DNA from 2 places in the Kocuria rhizosphaerae genome. Region 2 is predicted to be linked to the other one. Evidence: riboswitches for the same ligand, from Rfam matches in the RefSeq annotation. Region 2 holds a riboswitch; the other holds the start of a gene.
The links. A riboswitch is a leader RNA that binds a small molecule or an ion and turns the genes downstream of it on or off. The one in region 2 is predicted to bind S-adenosylmethionine.
Positions count from the first base shown of each region.

Region 1: another riboswitch for S-adenosylmethionine. It lies ahead of ACH9EU_RS12215 (methylenetetrahydrofolate reductase); the one in region 2 lies ahead of ACH9EU_RS17730 (MetQ/NlpA family ABC transporter substrate-binding protein).

Region 1 is NZ_JBISWL010000106.1:11,758-15,960, forward strand. Features, by position in the region: gene metE (5-methyltetrahydropteroyltriglutamate--homocysteine S-methyltransferase) at 1-1,067, opposite strand, end outside; gene ACH9EU_RS12215 (methylenetetrahydrofolate reductase) at 1,149-2,078, opposite strand; SAM riboswitch class I at 2,147-2,251, opposite strand; gene ACH9EU_RS12220 (YqjF family protein) at 2,405-3,148, opposite strand; gene ACH9EU_RS12225 (glutamate synthase-related protein) at 3,218-4,203, shown strand, end outside.
Region 2 is NZ_JBISWL010000148.1:10,877-15,079, forward strand. Features, by position in the region: gene ACH9EU_RS17725 (ATP-binding cassette domain-containing protein) at 1-596, opposite strand, end outside; gene ACH9EU_RS17730 (MetQ/NlpA family ABC transporter substrate-binding protein) at 593-1,483, opposite strand; SAM riboswitch class IV at 1,584-1,702, opposite strand; gene dxr (1-deoxy-D-xylulose-5-phosphate reductoisomerase) at 1,739-3,013, opposite strand; gene ACH9EU_RS17740 (GlsB/YeaQ/YmgE family stress response membrane protein) at 3,132-3,401, opposite strand; gene ACH9EU_RS17745 (sodium:solute symporter family transporter) at 3,627-4,203, opposite strand, start outside.

The sequences.
Region 1 (4,203 bases), on a different contig from region 2:
TCGTGGGGGACGTGGAAGAGGGACGTGGAGCTGGCCACGGAGACCTGGGCGCCGGCCCGGGCCAGCTCCTCGAGCTGGTCGAGCCGGCCCGCCAGGTCGGCCCGCCAGATGTTGTGGCCGTCGACGGCGCCCGCCACGAGCACCGCGGCGTCCTCGCCCCGGAAGAGCTCCAGCTCCTCGGCCGTGGGGAGCGCGCCCTTGACGAGGTCCAGGTGCAGGGCCTCGACGCCCGAGCCGGCCAGGGGCCGCAGCAGCGAGCCCGTCGAGCCGTAGGAGGTGGTGACGAACAGCTGCGGGCGCTCGGCCGCGGCGGCCAGCGTCGTGTAGGCCTCGCGCACGGCCTCGGCCAGCCGGTCGGCGGGGACCGGCTGGTCGGCCACGAGGGCCGGCTCCTCGAGCTGCACCCACTCCGCGCCGGCGGCGTCCAGCGCCGCCAGCAGCTCGGCGTACACCGGGAGCACGTCGCCGAGCCGCTGCAGCGGGTCGAAGCCGGCGGGGGCGTCGTCGTCGGCCTTGGCCAGGAGGAGGAAGGAGACGGGGCCCACGAGGACGGGGCGGACGGTGAACCCGTGCTCGGCGGCGCGGCGCACGTCGGCGACGAGACGCTCGGCGGTGGCACGGAAGGGGGTCCGCGGGCCGATCTCGGGGACGAGGTAGTGGTAGTTGGTGTCGAACCACTTGGTCATCTCCAGCGGCGCCCGGCCGGCGTCGCCGCGGGCCAGCACGAAGCTCGCGTCGAGGTCGAGACGGCCCTCGGCGTCGGCCAGGTCGGCGAAGCGGGAGGGCACCGCGCCCAGTGCCACGGTCGTGTCGAGGACCTGGTCGTAGAGGGCGAACTCGGCCGGCAGGGACGAGTCCTGCGCGCCGAGGCCGAGCTCGACGAGACGCCGGTAGGTGGCCAGCTGCAGCTCGGCGGCGGCCGTCTCCAGCTCCTCGCGGGTCGAGCGCCCGGCCCAGTAGGCCTCGAGGGCCTTCTTCAGCTCGCGGCGGCGGCCGATCCGCGGGTAGCCCGTGATCGTGGCCGCGGGGAAGGCGGGGACGGCGGTCGGGGTGGTGGTCGTGCTCATGGAGGTGCTCCTGACGTGTCGTGGATGGTGGTTCGGGAAGGTCTGTGGTTGCCGCGGCCGGCCGGGTGTCCGCGGGGCGGCTCAGGCCGGCAGCAGCCGGGGGAGCGGGGCGGGCTCGTGGGGCGTGCGCGGCAGGTCCACGCGCTCGAGCAGGTCCAGCACCGCCCGGTGCTCGTTGAACGTGTAGAGGTGCAGGCCGGGGGCGCCGGCGTGGAGTGCGGCGCGGCACAGCTCCGCGGCGAACTCCACGCCGGCCCGGTGCCGCGCGTCGGGTCCGGGGGCGTGCTCGAGGGCGGCCTCCAGCGCCGGGTCCGGGGCCATGCCGGCCAGCCGGCAGAGGTTGCGCAGTCGGCGCACGCCGGTCACCGGCATGATCCCCGGGACGATCGGGATCGTGACCCCGGCGGCCCGGGCGGAGTCCAGCAGCTGCTCGTACTCCTCCGGCCGGAAGTAGACCTGCGTGATCGCGAAGTCCGCGCCGGAGTGCTGCTTCGCCAGGAGCACGTCGACGTCGTGCGCCACGGACGGCGACTCCGGGTGCCGGGTGGGGTACGCGGCCACGCCCACCGCCAGCCGGCCGGCGGCGAGGTGCGCCGTGTGACGCCGCTCCACGTCCCGCACGAGCTCCACGAGGTGGGTCGCGAACGGCAGCTCCCCGCGGAACGCCGCGGGGTCCTCCGGCAGGTCCCCGCGCAGCGCCAGCACGCCGCGGACCCCGCGCCGCACGAGCGAGACGACGACGTCCTCCAGCTCCTCCCGTGTGCTCCCGGCGCAGGTGAGGTGCGCGAGCGGCCGGAGGCAGGTGCGGGCCAGGAGGTGGTCGAGCAGCGCCAGGGAGCGGTCCCGCCGCACGGCGTCCCCGCTGTACGTCACGGAGACGTGGTCGGGACGGGTGGGCTCGAGCGCCTGGATGGTCCGCAGCAGCGTCTCGGCGCTCGCCGCGCAGCGCGGCGGGTAGAGCTCGTAGGACAGGGACGGCGGCGCCGTCCGGCCGCTCGGCGTTCGTGTCACGTGTTCCTCCTGGGTCACCCCGAGGGAGGGCGCCAGCCGTCCCGGAACCGGTCCGGGAGGCTGCGACAGCTCCATCGGTCCTGGCGGGAGCACCGTTCCGTCGCCCCGTGCGGGACGGCGGATGGTTGCTGCGGCGTCGACGAGCCAGGTCTCTCGGCCGCTCTGGATAGATGCAAGGACCATTTCAACGGCTCTCCGGCCCGGCGCCAAGTCGGGGTGCCCAGAAGACGTCCCACGCCGAAGTGTGACGCGCCCCGTGTCACACGGCGCAACACGGCAGCCGTCCGTGGGCTCCCGCCGTGGCGCAGACCCGCGGAGCCCGACGCTCAGGCCGTCCGCAGCACCGACGGCCGTCCGAGCCGGGCCCGCACGCCGGGGGAGAACAGCACCGACTCCGGTGGTCCCTCGACCGTCAGGCCGGCCGCCCGGAGGAGCCCGTCCTCGAGGTGGACCGGTCTCGCCGGGTACAGGGGCCACGGCCTGTGGGCCACGGGCACCCACCACGTCGCCCCGGCCGCCCTGTGGTGGGCTCCGAACCGGGCGGTGAGCTCCAGGGACAGCGGATCCTCTGCACGCCGTGCGAGGTCCGGGCGGACCGAGAAGGACGAACGGGCGCCTCCGCGGCGGCGCTCGACCGCATAGCCGCGGACGGGCGCGGGACCTCCTGTCGCCGCGGCGCGGCACCGCGACCAGACGTAGGGGACGCCGGCGGCGCGGGCGCCCAGCACCACGGGAAGGCGCGGGGCGTCCAGGGACAGGAACACGACGCCGCGCGACCCGTCGGGTCCGCGCGAGTACACGCGCACGTTGACCTCGGCGAAGGAGCCCAGGTGGGGGAGGGGGACGACGGTGCCGAGACGTGTGCGGCGCATGCGGAACCCGATGAGACCGACCCAGGCCGATCCGTCGACCACGTCCACCTCCACCCGTGGCGGCAGGTACGGCGCGACGACGGACGGCGGCAGCCGCCAGTGCAGGAAGACGGCGTCCTCCCAGAGCTGGTCCGCCAGATGGGGCCGGGGCAGGGCGTGGCCCCCGGGCCACGGACCGGCTCCGCCGGTTCGGTGCATGGCGCACACCCTACCGCCGGGTGTGCCGTGGATCACGCCGCTGAGGGCGCCGGCGCTACCATCGTCAGCATGATGCGATTCCTGGTCGTGGCGCTGCTCCTCGCACTCGGGGCCGTGGCGCTCCTGGCCGCCTCGCTCGGCTCCGGCGGCTGGTGGCTGCTGGCCGCGGCGGTGCTGGGCCTGCTGGTGGTGGGCGTGTGGGACGTCGTGCAGAAGGAGCACTCGGTCCTGCGGAACTACCCGGTCCTCGGGCACATGCGCTACTTCATGGAGTCCATCCGCCCCGAGATCCAGCAGTACTTCGTCGAGCGCAACTACGACGGCAAGCCCTTCGACCGCGACACCCGGTCCCTGGTCTACGCCCGGGCGAAGGGGACCATGGGGGACAAGGCCTTCGGGACCGAGCGGGACGTGAACCGGATGGGCTACGAGTACCTCCTGCACTCCACCGCCCCGGTGCCACCCCCGGACGAGGCCCCGCGGGTCCGCATCGGCGGGCCGGGGTGCACGCAGCCCTACGACATGTCCCTGCTGAACATCTCCTCGATGAGCTTCGGCTCACTGTCCCGCAACGCCGTCCTGGCCATGAACAAGGGCGCGGCCCTCGGCGGCTTCGCCCAGGAGACCGGCGAGGGCGGGCTCACGGACTACCACCGGGCCCACCCGGCCGACCTGATCTGGGAGATCGGCTCGGGATACTTCGGCACCCGCAACGACGTCGGCGAGTTCGACCCGGAGGAGTTCCGGGAGAAGTCGCGCCTGCCCGAGGTCAAGGCCGTCACCGTCAAGCTCTCCCAGGGCGCCAAGCCCGGTCTCGGCGGCGTGCTGCCGGGGGCCAAGGTCAGCCCGGAGATCGCCCGGGCCCGCGGGGTGCCCGAGGGCGTGGACTGCATCTCCCCGGCCAGCCACAGCGCCTTCACCACGCCCCGGGAGCTGATGCGCTTCATCGGACGGCTGCGGGAGCTCTCCGGCGGCAAGCCGATCGGCTTCAAGCTGTGCGTGGGGTCCCGGGTGGACGTGCTGGGCATGTGCAAGGCCATGCTGGAGGAGGACGT
Region 2 (4,203 bases):
TGGGTGGTCTCCGGGTCCAGGGCGGAGGTGGACTCGTCGGCCAGGAGCAGCTCGGGGCTGGTCGCCAGCGCCCGGGCGATGCCCACGCGCTGCTTCTGGCCGCCGGAGAGCTGCTCCGGGTAGCTGCCCGCGTGCGCCGAGAGGCCCACGAACTCCAGCAGCTCCGCCACGCGGGCCCGGCGCCGGTCCTTGTCCCACCCCGCCCGCTTGAGCGGGTACTCGACGTTGCCCGCCACCGTGCGGGAGGTGAACAGGTTGAACTGCTGGAAGATCATGCCGATGTCCCGGCGGACCGGAGCCAGCTCCGTCTCGCTGCGACCGGCCACCTCGAACCCGCCCACGGTCAGCGAGCCGCTGGTGACCGGCTCGAGGCCGTTGATCAGGCGCACCAGGGTGGACTTGCCGGCCCCGGAGTAGCCGATGACGCCGAAGATCTCGCCGCGGCGCACCTCCAGGCTGACGTCGTCGACCGCCACCACGTCGCGCGCCGCACGGCCCGTTCCGGTCCGGAACACCTTGGAGACGTTGCGGAAGGCGACGAGGACCTCGCCCGGGCGGCCGGAGCGCGACGGCGCGGCGGAGGCCGCCGCGCTCACTGCTGCTGGTCCTTCAGCTCCTGCTGGTACCGCTCGGTCAGCTCGCGCAGTTCCTCCTGCTCCAGCTGCAGCGGCACGGCGGTGCCACGGGTCTCCTCCAGCTCGGCGTCGACGACGGGCTGCTCGTGGTAGAGGTCGGCGACCTGCTTCAGCGTCTCGTCGTCGGCCAGCTCCTCGGTGGTGGTGAAGAGGTTGACGTAGACCCGGGAGCCCTCGGACTCGGGGTCGTCCTGGGCCAGCGCCGACTCCGGGTCGATGTCCGCCCGCGAGAGGAAGTCGTTGTTGATGATCGACCCGGCCACCGAGTCGAGCGAGAGCACGGTCTGCTCTGCGGAGACGGGCGTGACCCGCACCGTCGAGGCCTCGGTGTCGACGTCGAGCTCCGAGGGGATCAGCGTGTCGTTCTTGAGCTCGACCAGGCCGGCCGACTCGAGCACGAGCAGGGCGCGGGAGAGGTTCACGGCGTCGTTGGGCACGGCGATCTCGTCCCCCTCCTGGAACTGCTCCACGGAGTCGTACTCGTTCGAGTAGAGGCCCAGCGGGTAGATCGAGGTCGAGCCGATCGGGGTGATGCTTCCCCCGGCGGAGTTGTTGTAGTCCGCGAGGAACGGGATGTGCTGGAACCAGGTCATGTCCACGTCCCCGGACTCCGTGGCGGGGTTGGGCTGGTTGTAGTCGGAGAAGTCGACGTACTCGACGGTGATGCCCTGCTCCTCCGCGAGCGTCTTGAGGGCCTCGTGGGTCGGGTCGGTGCCGACGACGCCGATGCTGACCTTGCCGTCGGCGAGGGCGCCCTCACCGGCCTGCTCGGTCGAGCCGCCGCAGGCGGTCAGCGTCAGGCCGAGGGTCGTGGTCAGGGCGAGGAGGGGGAGGCGCTGCGATCGCATGTCTGCCTTTCCGGAAGGTCCGTAGGGTGTCGGAGGTGGTCCCGGCCGGGTTCGGCGGGTCGGGCACGGGCCTCGACGCGCCGGACGGCGCGGAGCGGTCGAACCGTACTTGCCGCCGGCTGCGTCGCCGAACCGTGGCCGGATGGTCATCTGGGGCACCCCACTACGGGAGAGGGTTGCCGCCCAGCCAGCCAGAGCTTCGCGCTGGGACTCGTCATCCGCCGGACACACTACCACGCGGCGGGGCCCTCCCGGTCAGCGTCCGAGGACCTCCTGGGCCCGCCGCCGTGCCCACCGCTCGGCGTCCAGGACGGCCTCGAGGTCGAGCGGGCCGGCGTCGTCGTGCTGCTCGAGGACGTCCCGGACGGTGTCCACGATCGCCGGGAAGCGGATGCGCCCCGCGTGGAAGGCGTGCACCGCCTCCTCGTTGGCCGCGTTGAACACGGCCGGGAACGTGCCGCCGCGCTCCCCCGCCGCCTTGATCAGGTCCACGGCCGGGAACGCGTCCCGGTCCAGCGGCTCGAAGGTCCACTCCGTGGCCCGGGTCCAGTCGCACGGGAGGCCCGCACCGGGCACCCGGTGCGGCCACGCGAGGCCGAGGGCGATCGGCAGGCGCATGTCCGGCGGCGAGGCCTGGGCCAGGGTCGATCCGTCGACGAACTGGACCATGGAGTGGACCACGGACTGCGGGTGGACCACCACGTCGATCCGCTCGAGCGGCACGTCGAAGAGCAGATGGGCCTCGAGCACCTCGAGGGCCTTGTTGACCATGGTCGCGGAGTTGGTCGTGACCATCGGGCCCATGTCCCACGTGGGGTGGCGCAGGGCCTCCTCCGGGGTGACCGCGGCCAGCTCGGCCCCCGAGCGGCCGCGGAACGGCCCGCCCGAGGCCGTCAGCACGAGGCGGTCGACCTCGGCGGCGGTGCCGCCGCGCAGCGCCTGGGCCAGGGCCGAGTGCTCCGAGTCCACCGGGATCAGCGCGTCGGGGTCGCCCGTGGCCGCCGCCGCGGCACGCACGAGCGGGCCCCCCGCGACGAGCGACTCCTTGTTCGCCAGCGCCAGCTTGTGCCCCGCGCCCAGGGCGGCCAGCGTCGGGGCGAGGCCGATCGAGCCGGTGATGCCGTTGAGCACGAGGTCCGCCCCGGGGTGGGCGGCGGCCGTCGACGCCGCGTCCGGCCCGTGCTCGATCTCGGGGCGGTAGCCTCCGGCCCCGGCCGCCCGGGCCCGCTCGCCGATCAGCCGGCTCAGCTCCGCGGCGTCCGCGGCCGTCCCGCTCGTGGCCACGAGCCCGGCGCGGGTCGACACGGCCTGCGCGGCCAGCAGCGGCAGGTGCCGCCGGCCCGCGGCCAGGGCGACCACCGTGAAGGGCGCAGCGCCGTCGAGCTCCGCCGCGGCCCGCACGACGTCGAGGGCCTGGGTGCCGATCGAGCCCGTGGAGCCGAGGACACTGATCCGGCGCGGTCCCGCCGCGGCCAGAGCCCGCAGCTCCGGGGTCGGGCGGGTGCGGGTCGGGGCTGCGGGGGACGTCATGGTCCCAGTATCCCCCAGCGCTCACCCCGTACCCGCTCCCCCGGTCGGCGCCGGCAAAGGCCGAGGCCCCGTCCACCGTTGCCGGTGGACGGGGCCTCGGGTTCCGCCAGGACGCCGGTCAGTGGGCGTGGCCCTTGCGGCCGGTGACGAGCCCCCAGATGAAGAGGACGATCAGCGCGCCGCCGATGGCGAGGAGCCAGGTCGAGAGCGAGAAGAACGTGCTGATGTCGACGCCGAACAGGGCGGATCCGATGAAGCCGCCCAGCAGCGCGCCCACGATGCCGAGGATCATGGTGACGATGATCCCGCCACCCTGGTTGCCCGGCATGATGAGCTTCGCGATCGCGCCGGCGATGAGGCCGAGGATGATCCAACCGAGAATTCCCATGATTGCTCCTTATCCGTCCCGGGAGGGACTTTCATTGTAGGCAACCGGAGAGTTGCCCAGGAATACCCTGAGCCCGGTTTCGTCTCCACCCTACTGCTCCGTCAGCCCCCTGTCTTTCTGTGGCGTGCACCCGGGTGTGTCCCCGCCGGGAACGGAACGGCCCGCCCGACGCGGTTGCGCCGGGCGGGCCGTGGATCGTCCCAGGTGGGACGGGATCAGGCGCCGTCAGTGGGCGACGGGCTTCTCCGCACCGATCCCGGTGAGGGAACGCACCTCCATCTCCGACTGCTTGACCGGGTCCTCCAGACGGCGCTCCGTCATGGAGCCGATGAAACCGAGGAGGAAGGAGGCCGGGATCGAGACGATCCCCGGGTTCGTCAGCGGGAACCACGCGAAGTCGGCCGTCGGGATCATCGAGGTCTCGGCCCCGGACATCACCGGGGAGAAGACGATGAGGCCCACCGAGATGAGCAGACCGCCGTACATGGACCACACGGCGCCGCGGGTCGTGAACCGCCGCCAGTACAGGGAGTACAGGATGGTCGGCAGGTTGGCCGAGGCCGCGACCGCGAAGGCCAGGGCCACGAGGAACGCCACGTTCTGCCCCTGCGCGCCGATGCCGCCGAGGATGGAGACGACGCCGATGACCACGACCGTGGTCTTGGCGACCCGGAGCTCCTTGCGGGGATCGGAGTTCCCCTTCTTGATCACGCTCGTGTAGATGTCGTGGGCGAAGGAGGCCGAGGCGGTGATGGCCAGGCCCGCCACGACGGCGAGGATCGTGGCGAACGCCACGGCCGCG